Regions from separate parts of the Paenibacillus sp. 481 genome, predicted to be linked through region 2. Evidence: riboswitches for the same ligand, from Rfam matches in the RefSeq annotation. Region 2 holds a riboswitch; the other holds the start of a gene.

Region 1 (8,026 bases), 910 kb from region 2:
ATGGAGACCTTGCCCGACATTACGACACCAGTTGTAACGGTGACAACGGTCTATCCGGGTGCTGCACCGCAGGAAGTGTCAGACGAAGTCACGAAACTGGTCGAACAGCGTGTCATGAACTTGAACGGAGTAGACGTCGTTGACTCTTCATCGTTCCAAAATGCATCGGCTGTCACGATTATGTATACATTCGAAACAGATATGGAAAAAGCAGAGGCTGAAGTGAAAAGCGTTCTGTCCGATCTGAAGCTTCCGGAAGGCGTACAACCTCCTCAAGTTTCACGAATGAGCTTCAGTGCATTTCCTGTTATTTCGCTAAGTGCGGCTAACGAAAAGCAGTCGTTAGCGGCCTTGACGAAGCAGGTGCAAGAAGAGATCATACCTAAGCTAGAAGGGGTAGAGGGTGTTGCTGACATCCAAGTCGCGGGACAGTATGTAGAAGAGGTTCAGCTGACATTCAAGGCTGATCAACTCGCGAAATACGGTTTGCAGGAACAGGCAGTACGTGGCTTGCTGCAAGCGTCCAACTTGCGTTTCCCGCTTGGCTTGTACAATTTCGAGTCAAAGGAACAATCAGTTGTCGTTGACGGTAAGTTGACGACGTTAGAAGAATTGAAAAATCTAGAGATTCCTTATTCACCAGCAGCCATTAGCGGGGCAACTGGATCTGCAGGAGCAGCTGGAGCAGGAAGCGCACCAGCTGGCATAAGTGGACAGCGGCCGGGAGTGCCTACTGGGGGCGCAACGGCTCCTGGTATGCAGCCAGCGAAGATGACGCCTCCTGCTAATGCGGATATCAAGCTGCCGACAGTCAAGCTAAGTGAGCTTGCAACGATTGAGTTGACTGGTAAGGCAGAGTCGGTTTCTCGTACGAATGGCAAGGAAGCCATCGGTATGCAAGTTGTGAAGGCTGCTGATGCCAATACGGTGGAGGTCGTTAACGGAGTTAAGGCGGTTGCTGAGGATTTCGAAGCCAAGTACGCAGATTTGGATTTCATCGCGACTTCAGATCAAGGCGCACCAATTGAGAAATCTGTGAACACGATGTTGAGCAAGGCACTGTTTGGAGCAGGCTTCGCAATGCTCATTATTTTGCTGTTTTTACGCAACATCGGAACGACGCTTATCTCAGTGATATCGATACCATTATCACTACTCATTGCCGTTCTATTTTTGAATCAGTTGGACATTACGCTCAATATTATGACACTAGGTGCGATGACCGTCGCGATTGGACGTGTCGTAGATGACTCTATCGTTGTTGTTGAGAACATCTACCGCCGTATGTCTTTAAAGCAGGAGACGCTTAAGGGCAAGGACTTAATTCGTGAAGCAACGAAGGAAATGTTCGTGCCAATTATGTCTTCAACGATTGTTACGATTGCGGTCTTCTTGCCGCTCGGTCTAGTAACGGGCATGATCGGCGAGTTGTTCTTGCCGTTCGGTTTGACGATCGTATTCTCTTTGCTTGCATCTCTGCTCGTAGCGGTTACGGTTGTGCCGATGATGGCGCATCAGATGTTCAAGCGTGGTATTCATGAGAAGCACCAGCATCACGAAGATAAGCCAGGCCGCTTGGCTTTGGCATACAAGCGTACACTTGAGTGGTCGTTGAACCATAAAGGGATTACGTCATTGATTGCGGTGTTGCTGCTCGTAAGCAGTATGATGCTTGCACCGCTCGTTGGTGTCAGCTTTATAGCTTCGGAAGAAGAAAAGATGATTATTGCGACCTATAATCCGGAAGCAGGTCAGACTTTGGATGAAGTGAAAGATACGGCCATGGTCGCGGAATCGTACTTCCAAGCAGATGAACATGTAGAAGTCGTGCAGTTCTCAGTGGGTGGCGAGAATCCGTTCAGTCCGGGTGCGCGCAATCAGGCGCTATTTTTCGTGAAGTACAAGCCAGACACACCGGAGTTTACACAGCTGAAAGATCAAGTTATGAAGGATCTAAAGGCGAAGACGAGTAAAGGTGAGTGGGGGCAGATGGACTTCGCCTCTGGCGGCTTTAGTGGCAACGACCTGAAGTTGTTCGTATATGGCGATAACTTGGACAAAATGAAGCCTGTCGTAGCTGATTTAGAAAAGCGGTTAGCGAAGGTAGAAGGTCTAAGTGATGTGCAGTCCAGTTTATCTGACGCATATGAAGAATACACATTTTCGATTGATCATAAAAAGCTAAGCCAGTATGGCCTAACGTCTGCTGATGTCGGCATGTTGCTCAGTCAACAGCGGGAACGGCCTGTGTTAACAACCGTCGAGAAGGACGGGGAAGAGCTGAATGTATATTTGCAGGTGAAAGAAGAAAAGACGAAGTCGGTAGATGACCTGTTGAATCGCGAATTGACGACTCCTCTTGGAACCAAGGTTAAAGTGTCTGAAGTCGTTAAGGTGAACGAAGGTACAACATCGGATACGATTACACGCAAAAATGGTCGTCTTGTGCTTGATGTCAGCGGCAAAATAAACGGAGCCAACGTTGGCGAAGTATCGGCTGCTGCTCAGAAGGAAGTAGATGCAATGAAACTTCCGACTGGTGTTGAGATTTCCACAGGCGGTGTGACGGCTGATATTCAAGAATCGTTTACACAGCTTGGAGTTGCCATGTTGGCGGCGATCGCTATTGTGTACTTGATTTTAGTTATCACTTTCGGCGGTGGAGCGGCGCCATTCGCTATCCTGTTCTCGCTTCCATTTACGGTTATCGGAGCGATGGTGGCTCTCTATATAGCTGGGGAGACGATTAGTATATCTGCACTTATCGGTATGCTGATGCTGATCGGTATCGTTGTGACGAATGCAATTGTATTGATTGACCGTGTTATCCAAAAGGAAGAGGAAGGCTATTCTGTACGTGAAGCCTTGCTAGAAGCGGCAACGACGCGTCTCCGTCCTATTCTGATGACGGCGATCGCGACGATCGGGGCGTTAATTCCGCTGGCTATCGGGATGGAAGGCGGCGGCGTAATCTCTCGTGGTCTCGGTGTGACGGTAATCGGTGGCTTGACCAGTTCGACACTGCTGACGCTGCTTATCGTACCGATCGTCTATGAGATGATCGTGAAGCTGCGCCGCAAGAAATCGAATCATAATGCTGCTGCCTAACGATAAACCATAAACGTAAAGAAATAGAGAGCTGTTCTCCATGATTGGGGAATGGCTCTCTTTTTGCTTGTTTGCTAGGCAGTGTGGAATGATAGCGTTTGTGTTACTTTTTGAAAAAAAGGGTAATACGAATTATACGATGTTCAACCTGAAATAAAACAAGCCTGGTAAAGTGCGATAATATCGCCTTTTACCAAGCTTGTCCCATAAACGAATAGCTTATAACGTGAAATGAATGCTATTTGCCGCTCTGTGCAGTTGCAACTGCATAGCTCGCGTAACTGTCGAACTTCTCTTCGGCCATTACGCGACGAGCGCCCAAATAGCGCTTCTCATAATAGTCCATGCTTAGTTTGTCGATGCGTACACCGTCGTTGGATGCCGAATGAGCAAACTTGCCGTTACCGACAAAAATACCAACGTGTGATACACCTTTACCGCTAGTGTTAAAAAAGACCAAGTCTCCAGGACGGAGTTCATCTTTGCTGACCTTATCTCCTTCTTCAAATTGCGAGGAAGAGGAACGAGTCAAATCGATGCCCATTTTGTCGAATACGTATTTCGTAAAGCCCGAGCAGTCAAAACCGCTTGTTGTCGAACCTCCGTATGAATACGGAACTCCTAGTAAGTCTTCGATCGTATTGTCCATCTTGGATGCTGCAAATGCGCTGCCTGTACTAAAAGAGAACAGGACGCTCAGACCCAGCACCGCTGTAGCCAGCTTCTTTTTCAATTGGTTAAGCCCCTTCCTTGCCTGCGAGGTTAGCTGAAGGGTTCGGTTGAAGGTAACCTATGATCTCTGCTTGCGGCAAGATCAATTCACCCGTAAAGACTGGTTCCCCCGTTTCCCGGATGTGGACGGGAATTCGGCGCATTTTGGAATGTCACATCTAGATTACGGTACATAAATTACAAAATTGAAAGAACTAGATCTGATTTAATTACAAAGTTGTAACAAATCTAAGGTTTATTTTAGCAGACGGGTTTTGTTTTTACAAACCATTTTTGCCCTATTCACAAAAAAAACTTGCTTGATCGGCAATAGCCGACGACAAGCAAGCCTTTTTATGCAAGATCTGTTCGATAAATGTAACGGTCAGGAAATGGTTCGACAACGATTATTCAGCAACCGCTCGTTAACTACTGTAACTACCGTAACTACTTCGTGTTGTCTGCTTCGCGCCATACCGCGTAGCGGGCAGATAGCCCCCACATTTTAAGAAATACGCGCACGGCTGGGAACGCTTGCTGCAAAATAAGTGCCGTCATTCCCGTCCATAAGAAAGCTGCACTGGTTACAGCTATGCTGCACGCCAAGCCTATAGCCATAAATAGGGCCGATAGTCCAAGTGTAGGCAGCAAGCGCCTTATGCCAATACCAAGAGCACGATGCAGTGCCGTCTCAGAAGCGACGCCAAATTTTAAAAAGAGGAACACATGGTGTAACAGCCAGCCGCCTAAAGCCCATACGAGCGCGAATGGTAACAAATCAGTAAGGAGTGTTTGTAAGCTCGGATGCCTAGCTAATGACTTTGCTGCCAGCGGTATGAACCAGTAGGCCGGTGCCAAGAGTACGGTCATTTCCAACACATATAAAAATAGTATCGATTTCCACGTTGTTTTGATGCCTTTAAAAAAGCTAAGTCCTACACGCGAGTGCGCCATGGAGTAAAATAGGCCAGCATGGATGAGCGGGGTCAGTAGCATGTGAACAACAATAAACGCTAGTGCCGTCCACAAATAAGGTGTATACTCGCTCGTCTTCATCAAATGAAACTGGCTTTCCATTATAAACAGCTGCGCACTTAGTTCAGTTGGCGGGGGGTTAGGGTAACGATGGAGCACGGGAACGACGATATCTTCGATGAATCGGTACAGAAAAAAGCCCCACAGCAGCTGATATAAGAACAAAATAATGCCGATATACACATGATCTTTTAACCAAGTCCATCCTTCATGTACATATAATTTCATCGTTATCACCACCCTAGCACGTTCGTTATCGCTTCCATTAATTTAACGACAGTCAAATTGGAGCGCGTTCGCAACGGTTCTTCAACCTCAGCTCGCATATAATTGTTAATATGCTTATTTTCGAGCACGATTTTGTAAAGGGGATCAACCATGACCCATTCTAACGGTTTGGGGTGGCTAATCTTGTAGCGAATGCGATCACCATCGCCATTCCATACTTTGCGTGTAATGCTGCCGTCAGCAAAGCTGAACACAATGGTGATGTTCGGATAATCGGCTCCCAGCTTCCGAATATGTACGGTAGATTCGTAGTGATTATCGTTTCCTTGGGCAATTCGCTCGGTCTGGATACTTTCAACCGCAAAGTCAGCCATTTTGTCACTGTACACATATTGATTGAAAAATTGGGTCCATTTTTGCTTCGTCACCTGCTCGACGACCCGTTGGAAATCGGCAGTAGTCGGATGTTTGAAGCGGTACTTCTGCGTGTACGTTCGCAATATGCGCTGCATGGTCTTGTCCCCGACTTGAGCCTCCATCGCTCGTAGCACGAGCTTGGCACGCAAGTACACATTTTCGGCGTAATGATCTTGATGGTTGTAGCGCCATGCCTCAAGCTTCAATGGCGCTGGGCTCGTAATGTAGCTCGCCTGTACGGCCAAGTTAGGCGTGACACCGAATTCTTCTTCCATCAACTTATCTTCTGCATAAGAAGTGAAGCCCTCATCTAGCCATGCCTCTTCGAATTCATTGGAGGCGAGCAGGCCATAAAAATATTGATGGCCAATTTCGTGTACGACGGTTCTTTCTAAATCGTAGCCAGGGCTATCGTCCTCCGCGCCAAAGGCGGTAACGAGCGTAGGGTACTCCATGCCCCCAGCACCATTAGCCGATTTAGGCGGAACGACAATCGACAGCGTCGAATAAGGATACTCTCCGTACCACTCGCTATATTTAGCCAAGGCTGTTTTGGCCGCATATAAATATCTTTCTTTCAGTTCCTTATGCTTCGGGTCCAAATAAAGCTTAATGCGCACCCCAGGTACATGCTTGGCCGAAAAAGGTTCTTCAAAGTAGACGAAGTTAGGCGAAGCAGCCCATGCAAAGTCGTGCACATCATCGGCATAAAATTGATACGTTTTCCAGCCCTGCTCATTTACAGGTGTCTTCGTCGGAAACCCAGTTGCAGCCACGATATATGGCTCAGGCACTTTAATTCGGACACTATAAATGCTGAAATTCGAATAAAATTCCGAATTTCCATGGTATTGATGCACGTTCCACCCTTCGGATGTACGGCCACGAACGCCAGCTTTTTCATAGGCAGCTACCTTCGGGAACCATTGTCCAGCCATGACAAAGTTATCGGAGTAACCCATGCGGGCAAATACTTTGGGCAGCTTCACTTCATATTTCATTTTTAAAGTAATAGCCTCAGTTGCCTTAACGGGTTGCGGAAGCCTAATTTTCATGACCGTTCGATCAAGCTCGTTGCCATCATCCGGCTGCACATAATCAATTCGATTCATAAGTGAAAAGCCATCTGTCGTTTGCAGCGTGGTCACAGTCATACCGCCGAATCCATCGGTAGGCATTTTATCCTCCCTCAGCGCTCCTTTGGACTCTTTCATAAAAGTAGATTGCGGAGACTGGAACGCATTTGGATACAAATGAAAATAAAGTTCGTTGACGGTCTTTTTCCCCGGATTCGTCCATGTTACCGTCTGATATCCATACAGCGTATGAGAAGACTCGTCCAGTTTGACGTCGATGTGATATTCAGTTACACGTTCACTTAGTGGCTTTGTTATAGGCTGCTCCACGTGTTGTGGGGCTGTAGGCTCCTCCGAACTTGCAGGCTCTTGCGTGTGGAGTGAGGGGAGTGAGCCCGACGGCCAGAACCAGTTAAAAGTGAGATAGCATGCTGCAACTAACGCAACAACTTGAAAAATGGAACGATAGGCGGTGCGTCGGGTCATACGTTTCTTACCTCCCGTTGACAAGCAATCTACAGCATGTATATGTTGGCTTTTTGCGGATTATTAGCTAAAATGAAAATTGATTTAATCCACCACCTGAGACGATCGCGTCAGATCGGACAAGGGCAAGGAAGGAGCGCGCGTAATAATGGAACAATCGGATAAGAAAGTTAAGAAGCCGCTTGCGTTGAACGTGGTTAGCGGTACTAAGCATAAAGGATTTGGTGCAGGTAGCATCGACTTGAACAATGTTTCCCCAGTCATCATTGACGAGGGACGTGCTTACATTGATATGGGTGCTATGCACGCAAAGAGTAAAGTGGAGCGCGGCATTAAGTTTTCCCCGAACAAAGAGGATGTGCCTAACGGTCGTCAATGCTGGATCGTGTGGGTAGCAGTTGACCGTGGGCCGGAGGGCGCATTTTATGGCGGCCTGTCTGCTTGCGAAATGCTAGTGGATACGGAAGCGAAGCGTGGTTGGAAAGTTCTTGCTGACCATGTAAATAAGATGGACTATGCGATGAAGCGTCGTGTTATTGCGGACGGCTTGGGTGATGAAGAGAAGGCAGCACTGCGTGAGCTGCTTATTACGCATAACGCGGAATGGTGGGAGCGTACACCTGAGGAGTTCAAAGCGCAATTGGCATAGGGTATCAATAGAAGGAGGCAGCCTAGCGGCTGTCTTTTTTGTTTTACATAGGGTATGGACGTTATGAAAACGATAACCACTTCAGCATAGGATAGTTATTTTTCATAATTAATGTCGAATATTGTTGACAATTGGCATAAGTCGCAATATGATAAACTGGTGATAATCATTCTCAACAAATGATTTGACCTTACATTTTTTATGTGCATTTACATCTGGGGGTTATGACTTTGAAGAAAAAGTACCAAACCGTCTTTGCTATATTGCTAACAATGCTCCTCATTGTGGGCTGTGGTTCGCAGGCAACAGAAGGTGG
Region 2 (8,026 bases):
GATACAGCTTGCGCACGCGGACCAACGGTCACACCCCAGCTTACAAAAAACGCCCACAGACCGTTTGCAAAATGGTAAGATGCTGCCACTGCGCCAACGACGTAGAAGGCCAGCATGAACGGATTTGCGAATATGCCGTTCATATAAGTGCCCAAGTCCTCATGCCTCAAATTGCCTAGCGCGATTTGCACGCGAGTTTCGTACACATGCCACGTAACGAAGATGAACGTAATAACTCCGGTTATACGCTGCAGCAAAAAGGCAACGTTGCGGCCGTAATTGTAGTTGCCGACGTTGTTACGCGACGTATAAGCAATGTACAATCCGTACACCCCATGGTATAAGAGTGGCAGCCAAATCCCAAACAATTCCAAGAAAAACACTAACGGTAATCCGTTAATGAGTGCTACCTTGTCTTGAAACGATTCTTTCCCGCCTTCAAATGCGGAGAAGTTAGAAACCATGTGCGTAATAAGAAAGAAGCCCAATGGAATAACTCCCAGCAACGAGTGCAACTTCCGCGAGTAAAAATAACCCCGTTTCATAAGCGTGCCGTTTCCCCTTTCTGATGTGTAGCCAGTAGATTTTGGTAATAAAGCATCCTCATTTTACTAGTGCGTGTTGAAAGCGTCAACATTTTGTCGAACAATGACAATTTGTTGGACATCATGAATGACCTTCTTTTCATGTTTCGACACGCTAACGGTCACATTTTCGCAACCATCTTCTCTCTTTGTGAACAACTTGTGACACTTCCATGTTACTCCTTTTCCACTTATAATGGAATTGCAATGTTGTTATATTTTTTATAACTAAAACGCATAACGATCATTTTAATTGTATTTTTTACCTAAACCTATTCCTTTTCGGAGGTGCTGCGCATGCTTGATTTGCTTGAATCTTTTGCAACAGTCGTCGAATTATCTACCGTCAACCAAGCTTCCAAACGCTTAAACGTTTCGCAGCCTGCATTATCTCGACAAATTGCTCGCTTAGAAAATGAGCTAGGAGTAGAATTGTTTGTCCGTAAAGGCAAACGGCTTGAACTTACAAGAGTGGGACAAATGACCTATGAGTTTGCGCTAGACGTTCGGAGTCGACAATTGACCTTCTTGAAATCTATCGCTGATTATAAATCAGAAGGAAATGCCACGGTTACGATCGGAGCCAGTCTAACGACGCTACAAACGACGCTGCCTATGTTCGTCTCACGCTTTATGGACAAGCACCCGAGTGCCCAATTAAAAGCAGTGACGGGCAAAACACACGAAATTATATCGCTTATCCGCGAGCAAAAAGTAAACTTAGGCCTCGTCGCGGACGCGATACGTGAGCCTGGACTGATTTGTATTCCTTTATTCGCTGACCATTTGCAACTTGTTCTGCCTAAATATCACGAGCTTGCTAAGCAAAAGTCGTGGTCGATGGCACAGTTGAACGGGCTGCCGATGTTGCTATTTTCAAATGGAACGTGGTATCGAAAATTGACCGATGATTTATTTCGCAGATATCGCATCATGCCCGATATTCGTATGGAGATCGATTCTTTTGAAGCTATTATGAGGTTAATTACAACGTGTCAGGCCGCTGCGTTGCTGCCCAAGTCGTACTTACGGCAGGAGCTGTTAGAACATAACGAGTTAATTACCGTTCATATGAAAGAACTGGAACAGACCGAACGAATTATGTCGCTCGTGTATGCCGAGCAAGCAGCGCTCAATCAAACCGCACGCCAATTTATTGATGAAACGGTACAAGGGGCAACCAACTGGAGCCGGTATGTGTAACATAAACAAAGAGGGTCGTGACCCAAACGTTTAGAACGTTTAGAAGTCACGACCCCCTTTATTACTGCTTATCACCGTTTATTACAGTCTATCAATGATAACGTCCTCAAATTCTTCAATTTGCTCATTCGTACCAATGAGGACCATAATGTCTTTTTCACTAAGGACATCTTCCGCCGTCGGCGCAATAATAATTCCGCCCTCTTTGTTGAGAGCAACAATGCTGCACCCGAAGCGCGAACGTGTATTTAAATCTCGAAGCGACATGCCATCCAAGCAATTCGGCACACTAAGCTCTACAATTGTGTAATCTTTAGACAGCTCGATATAATCGAGCAAGTTCGGAGAGACAAGTTGATGCGCGACCCGAATACCCATGTCTCGCTCAGGGTAAATAATCCGATCGACACCAATTCGGTCGAGTACTCTGCCATGCAACTCGGTTACGGCCTTCGCAACGACCCGCTTGAGACCGAGCTCCTTCATCTGAATGCTGACGAGTATGCTCGTCTGAATATCGTTGCCAATCGCAACGATGACGCAGTCAAAGTTGCGGATGCCGAGCGAGCGCAGCACTTCCTCATCAGTCGCATCTGCGACCACAGCATGAGTAACAATGCCGTTCATTTCGTCTACGACTTCCTCATCTTTATCGATGCCTAGCACCTGATGCCCGAGCTTCACGAGCTCCTTTGCTAAACTAGATCCAAATCGGCCCATGCCGACGACTGCAAATTGCTGTAACACCATCTTGACGTAATCCCCTTCGTCCAATACTCATTCAACTATTTATTCCCTCGTAGCCACCAATTGATGCTTGCCTTGTGGGAACCTGTTCATTCCTGTGTGCAAGGTTATCCAATTGTAATTTTACCTTCTGGATGACGGTACAGCTCGCGCTCGCTTTTCGGTCCAAGCGCGTACGCCAATGTCAGTGGTCCAAGCCGGCCAGCAAACATCGTTACACATAACAACAACTTGCCGATATCAGACAATTCAGGCGTAATGCCCATCGACAGGCCGACCGTGCCAAATGCTGATGTCGTTTCAAACAAAATTTTGATGAACAGTTGATCCTCGGTCGTCGTCAAAATCATCGTAATGATGATGACCCACGACAAAGCCAGCAGCGTTAGTGTTACCGCTTTAAAAATACGGTCAATCGCAAGGCGGTTACGAAACAATACAATATCCTCTTTACCGCGAATCATCGCAATAACCGCGCCAATCAATATGGCAAACGTCGTCGTCTTAATCCCACCGCCTGTCGACCCTGGCGAAGCACCGATAAACATCAAAATAATAATAAAAAACTGTGATGCTTGGCGCATAGCCCCGATATCGATGGAGTTAGGCCCTGCCGTACGTGGTGATACGGATTGGAACAGCGAAGCCCAGAACTTCTCCCACCCGTTCATACTGCCTAATGTCTTAGTGTTCGTAAACTCGAATACGAGAATAACGATCGCACCTAGGACAATTAGCAAGCTCGTCATCGATATAACCACTTTACTATGCAGCGAAAGCCGCTTAGTCGTCTTATAATCGAACAAGTCTGACAGCACAATAAAGCCGAGGCCGCCCGATATAATTAAAAACATGGTGACGAGGTTCACGATAGGGTCCCCTACATAACTGGTGAAGCTAGAGAACGGACCACTAATCGGGCCAAACAAATCAAATCCCGCATTGTTAAATAAGGAAATGGCATGAAAAATCCCATAATATATAGCCTGTCCAATCGGCATATCAAATGACCAGCGGAGAGCGAACAAGATCGCCGCCGTCCCTTCGATAATAAAAGCAAACATGACTACTTTCCGAATAAGGCGCACGATCCCCTCCATGCTGCCTTGATTTAACGCTTCCTGCAAAATAAGCCGATCTTTAAGCGAAATCCGCTTTTTGAAGGCAAAGGCAATCAGTGTTGCCATCGTCATAAATCCTAAGCCGCCCACTTGAATCAAACATAGAAGCACAATTTGCCCGAACAGCGTAAAATGTGTTCCCGTATCCACGACAACTAGCCCCGTTACACACGTCGCGGATGTAGCGGTGAAGAGCGCGTCGATAAAGGATAAAGTTTTTCCGTCGGTGTTGGACAACGGAAGCATAAGTAAAAATGCCCCAAATAAAATAATAAATGCGAACCCTGATACTAAAGTTTGCGGGGGCGTCAAATGCCAACGTTTTGCTGAAAGCAATGTTTTCAGAGCTTACACCTCTTTTTAGTCACGAAAAAAAGCACTGGAAATCCCAATGCTCGCGCTGGTATCCTGACGTAAAATGCCTACGAGGTTAGCTGACGGATTCGGGCACGTCCAGGTCGCCCTATTCATCTGACCAACGATACGGAAAGCACAATATCCTACTTTCACGTCGTTAATCAGTACGAAATTCACCCCAAAAATTCGGTTCCCCCGCTTTCGCAACTATGCGAAACTCGGCTTGTTATTCGATTCATAACGAGATTATAAACGTTTAGTTAGCCACACACAAAGTCATAGAACGCGCAAAAATGCAATAAAAAGCGGTGAAATAGCGGCAGATAACGCTTACAAACGGTTGTTTTCACGCTGTCATTTCGTAAAACGTCGATTTTCAAGCCTTCTCTTGCTAAACTATACAAATAATCTTATTTGCACGAACAAAATGGAGGTGAACCTCACATGAAATTGAAGCAAAACCGTACTCGTCTGCCACGCTTTCTAATAGCTGCATCCGCTATTGGATTTCTATTATTCCTGATGATGCAGATCATCATCCCACAACTACAGAGCCAGCAAGCAGTGGAGCCTAACTTGCGCTTACTGTCCAAGTCAGAGGCCGAAGCACGAGCGACTTCATTCATCCAACAGCAATGGAGCGGAGACATTAGGGTCGCTCCACACAGCGATACTTCGGTCGTGTATACGACGAACAAAATGTTTTCGGGCTACGTCAATAAGGAAGGCGTACTCGAACAGTACAAGCGCTGGGATAAACAGGCGCCTATGGATACGTATCGCGTCCTGCTTCCTGTCCTTGCAGGTGAGCAAGCTGGGACACTACGTGTTGACATTCATCTGACAACAGGCAGTGTCGTCGGATTTGGTTTCGTGAGCGATGATACACTTACATCCACATCCACAAAAAGAACACAGCAGTCACTGCCTGATTCATCACCATCGACAGCTACACATCAGACGCAGCAAGCCAAACTTGCAGAGGAAGCGGCTTATTCACTCGGCTGGAAGAAACAATCGTTCGTACTGGATCGCGAACTGCCCAATCATACTTATCTGTTTCACGTCCCGACCGCAAAAGTAGGACAATCCAAGCTGCATATTGAAGTTGAAGTGGCCGACCGTGCCGTTATTCGAGCCGAACCTGTGTGGGTCGTTCCTGATGCTTATGAACAACTCATTCAGAAGCAGACAGATACGGCACAAAACGTATACCGTTACGGTTATTTGTGGGTCTCATTTGCCCTCAGTGCACTCGCTATTTTGATGTGCATTCGATATCGGAACACGGTTCGCTTCGGTTCCAACACGATGATCGCGCTGACACTCGTGTCGGGCGGAATTTCACTGCTGCACATTTGGAATGTACTGCCTAGCCAAATTGCGCTGGAACTAGAAGTACCAGCTGCCAAGCTCAATTTGACATTTATTTCGCTCATTCAATACGGAATTACACTTATTCAAGGCATTGGAGTCTATTTTGCGCTCGTCGCAGGACGCCAATTATGGAAAGACACGACGTACGGCGACCTGATGCCAACATGGCGTAATGCGCATTTTGGTCATCATCTTGTGCGCTCCCTTTGGCTTGGACTTCTTTTTGCTGGGTTGTTGCTTGGCGTTCAGACGATCATTTTCTTCTGCTTAGAACGGGGGTTTGATACTTGGACGGCGAATGATGCCCAACAATCGCCTCTCAATATGACATACATGGCTTTTTTCCCGTTACTTGCTTGGGTAGCAGCCATTTCAGAAGAAGTCGTGTATCGTTTGTTCGGGGTAGGTTTATTTTTACGGTGGCTACGCAATCCGTGGCTCGCAGGCATGATTCCAACCTTGATTTGGGCATTCGGACATGTCCTTTATCCGGTATATCCGTTCTATTCCCGGCCACTTGAACTGCTTATAATCGGGTTCTGCTTTTTGTTTATTATGGTGAAACACGGATTTTGGACTGCTTTATTTGCACACTTGATGATTGACACGATACTTATGTCGCAATATTTTTTATGGAGCGGATCACTCGGCAGTGTATTCGTTGGTATCACTTACTTGCTATTGCCTATCGTTATTGTGTATGTCATTCGCGCCTATCACAGCAGGCCATTCGCAAAGTTCACTGGCTAAATGCCCTACTATAAAAAGAACCCTTAACTCTTCCGCCTCGGATTCAGCTGAACCAAAGCGAAATGGGTTAAGGGTTCTTTACTGGATTAGTATCGTTACTGTTGCCTACTAAGACTCATTTGCTACTGGGACTCATCGGATATCCGCTCATCATCTGCTACAGGCTCATCTTCCTGCTCGTTGCGCAGCGATTGCAAAATGGTGCGTGCCAGCTTGTCGCCAATTCCGACTGGGCGGAAATCTTCAACCGCAGCCTCGCGTATTTTTTTAAGCGAGCCAAAATGCTTGAGCAGCATTTTGCGCCGCTTCTCGCCAATGCCCGGAATCGAATCCAATGCCGATGTAACCATCGATTTGGCACGCCGCTCGCGGTGAAACGTAATGGCGAAGCGATGCACCTCGTCTTGGATGCGCTGCAACAAGTAAAATTCTTGACTGTCTCGCGGCAGCGGCACGACTTGCGGCGGATCGCCAGCCATAAGCTGTGCCGTTTTGTGCTTGGCATCTTTGACTAAGCCGCAGACCGGCACAGCAAGTCCAAGCTCATTTTCCAGCACGTCAAGCGCAGCAGATATTTGTCCTCGCCCGCCGTCCACAATAATGAGGCCTGGCAGCTCCAACTGCTCCTTGAGCACGCGCTCATAACGGCGGCGAATCACTTCTCGCATCGTTTCATAATCGTCAGGGCCTTGTACGGTCCGTACTTTATATTTGCGATATTCCTTCTTATCTGGCTTACCGTCAACAAATACGACCATTGCAGACACCGGGTCAGCACCTTGGATGTTAGAGTTATCAAATGCCTCGATACGGCCGCCTGCAATATCAATCCCTATGGCCTCACCTAATCGTTCGACTGCGTGCAGCGTACGCTCCTCATCACGCTCCAGCAGCTTAAATTTCTCATTCAGCACTACACGCGCATTGTCTGCGGCCATCGTAATCATTTGCTTTTTCAAACCACGCTTCGGCACAAGCACCTTCGTCTTTAACCACTGTTGGAGCGCTTCTACACCTGTATCGGCCTGCTCCTGCAATGTATCTAATTCCGTTGCTTCGTCCGTCTCTTGTTCAGACTCGTGAATGGACTCGCGTTCCGCTTCCCGCTCCAACTCCGACTCCTGCTTCAGTTCCAACTCCAAGCCCGCTTCCTCCGCATAAGGCTCGGGCAGCAAAATTTCCTTCGGCACGGCTGGATTCTCACTATAATATTGCGTAACAAACGTCATGAAATCATCGTATGCATGGCCATAGTACGGAAACTTCGTCGTATGACGCTCGATCAACTTCCCTTGGCGCACGTACAAAATTTGTACACACATCCAACCCTTATCGACCGCATACCCGAATACGTCTCGATCTTGATTGTCTGCCGTATTAATCTTCTGCTTCTCCATAATCGCATCAATCGCCAATAACTGATCACGGTACTCCTTGGCCCGCTCAAAATGAAGTTCTTCTGCCGCTTCCTCCATTTTACGCTTTAATTCTTTCTTAATCTCATCGTGGCCACCGTTCAGAAATTTCGCAATCTCCTGCACCATCGTTTCATACTGCACTTCCGTGACTTCCTCTACACACGGGGCCAAGCACTGCCCGATATGGTAATACAAGCAGACCCGATCCGGCAGTGTGCGACATTTGCGCAGCGGATATAAGCGATCAAGCAGCTTTTTCGTCTGCTGGGCTGCATACGAATTCGGATAAGGGCCGAAATACTTCGCCTTATCCTTAAACACTTTGCGAGTCACCTCCAAGCGGGGATGGCGCTCGTTCGTAATTTTTATATAAGGAAACGTCTTATCATCTTTCAGCAAGACGTTATAACGCGGATGATGCTTCTTAATCAAGTTACACTCTAAAATGAGCGCCTCCATATTGGACGAG

The links. A riboswitch is a leader RNA that binds a small molecule or an ion and turns the genes downstream of it on or off. The one in region 2 is predicted to bind cyclic di-AMP.
Region 1: it holds a riboswitch for cyclic di-AMP, as region 2 does, so the genes downstream of both, KIK04_RS09700 (C40 family peptidase) here and KIK04_RS05635 (TrkH family potassium uptake protein) in region 2, are expected to answer to the same signal.

What each region holds. Positions count from the first base shown of each region.
Region 1 is NZ_CP075175.1:2,240,120-2,248,145, reverse strand. It holds gene KIK04_RS09705 (efflux RND transporter permease subunit) at 1-3,108, shown strand, start outside; gene KIK04_RS09700 (C40 family peptidase) at 3,347-3,841, opposite strand; cyclic di-AMP (ydaO/yuaA leader) riboswitch at 3,845-3,990, opposite strand; gene KIK04_RS09695 (carbamoyl transferase) at 4,267-5,082, opposite strand; gene KIK04_RS09690 (M1 family metallopeptidase) at 5,088-7,061, opposite strand; gene KIK04_RS09685 (YwhD family protein) at 7,210-7,710, shown strand; gene KIK04_RS09680 (ABC transporter substrate-binding protein) at 7,935-8,026, shown strand, end outside.
Region 2 is NZ_CP075175.1:1,327,767-1,335,792, forward strand. It holds gene KIK04_RS05620 (succinate dehydrogenase cytochrome b558 subunit) at 1-545, opposite strand, end outside; gene KIK04_RS05625 (LysR family transcriptional regulator) at 882-1,787, shown strand; gene KIK04_RS05630 (potassium channel family protein) at 1,869-2,537, opposite strand; gene KIK04_RS05635 (TrkH family potassium uptake protein) at 2,642-3,967, opposite strand; cyclic di-AMP (ydaO/yuaA leader) riboswitch at 4,059-4,246, opposite strand; gene KIK04_RS05640 (CPBP family intramembrane glutamic endopeptidase) at 4,457-6,139, shown strand; gene uvrC (excinuclease ABC subunit UvrC) at 6,262-8,026, opposite strand, start outside.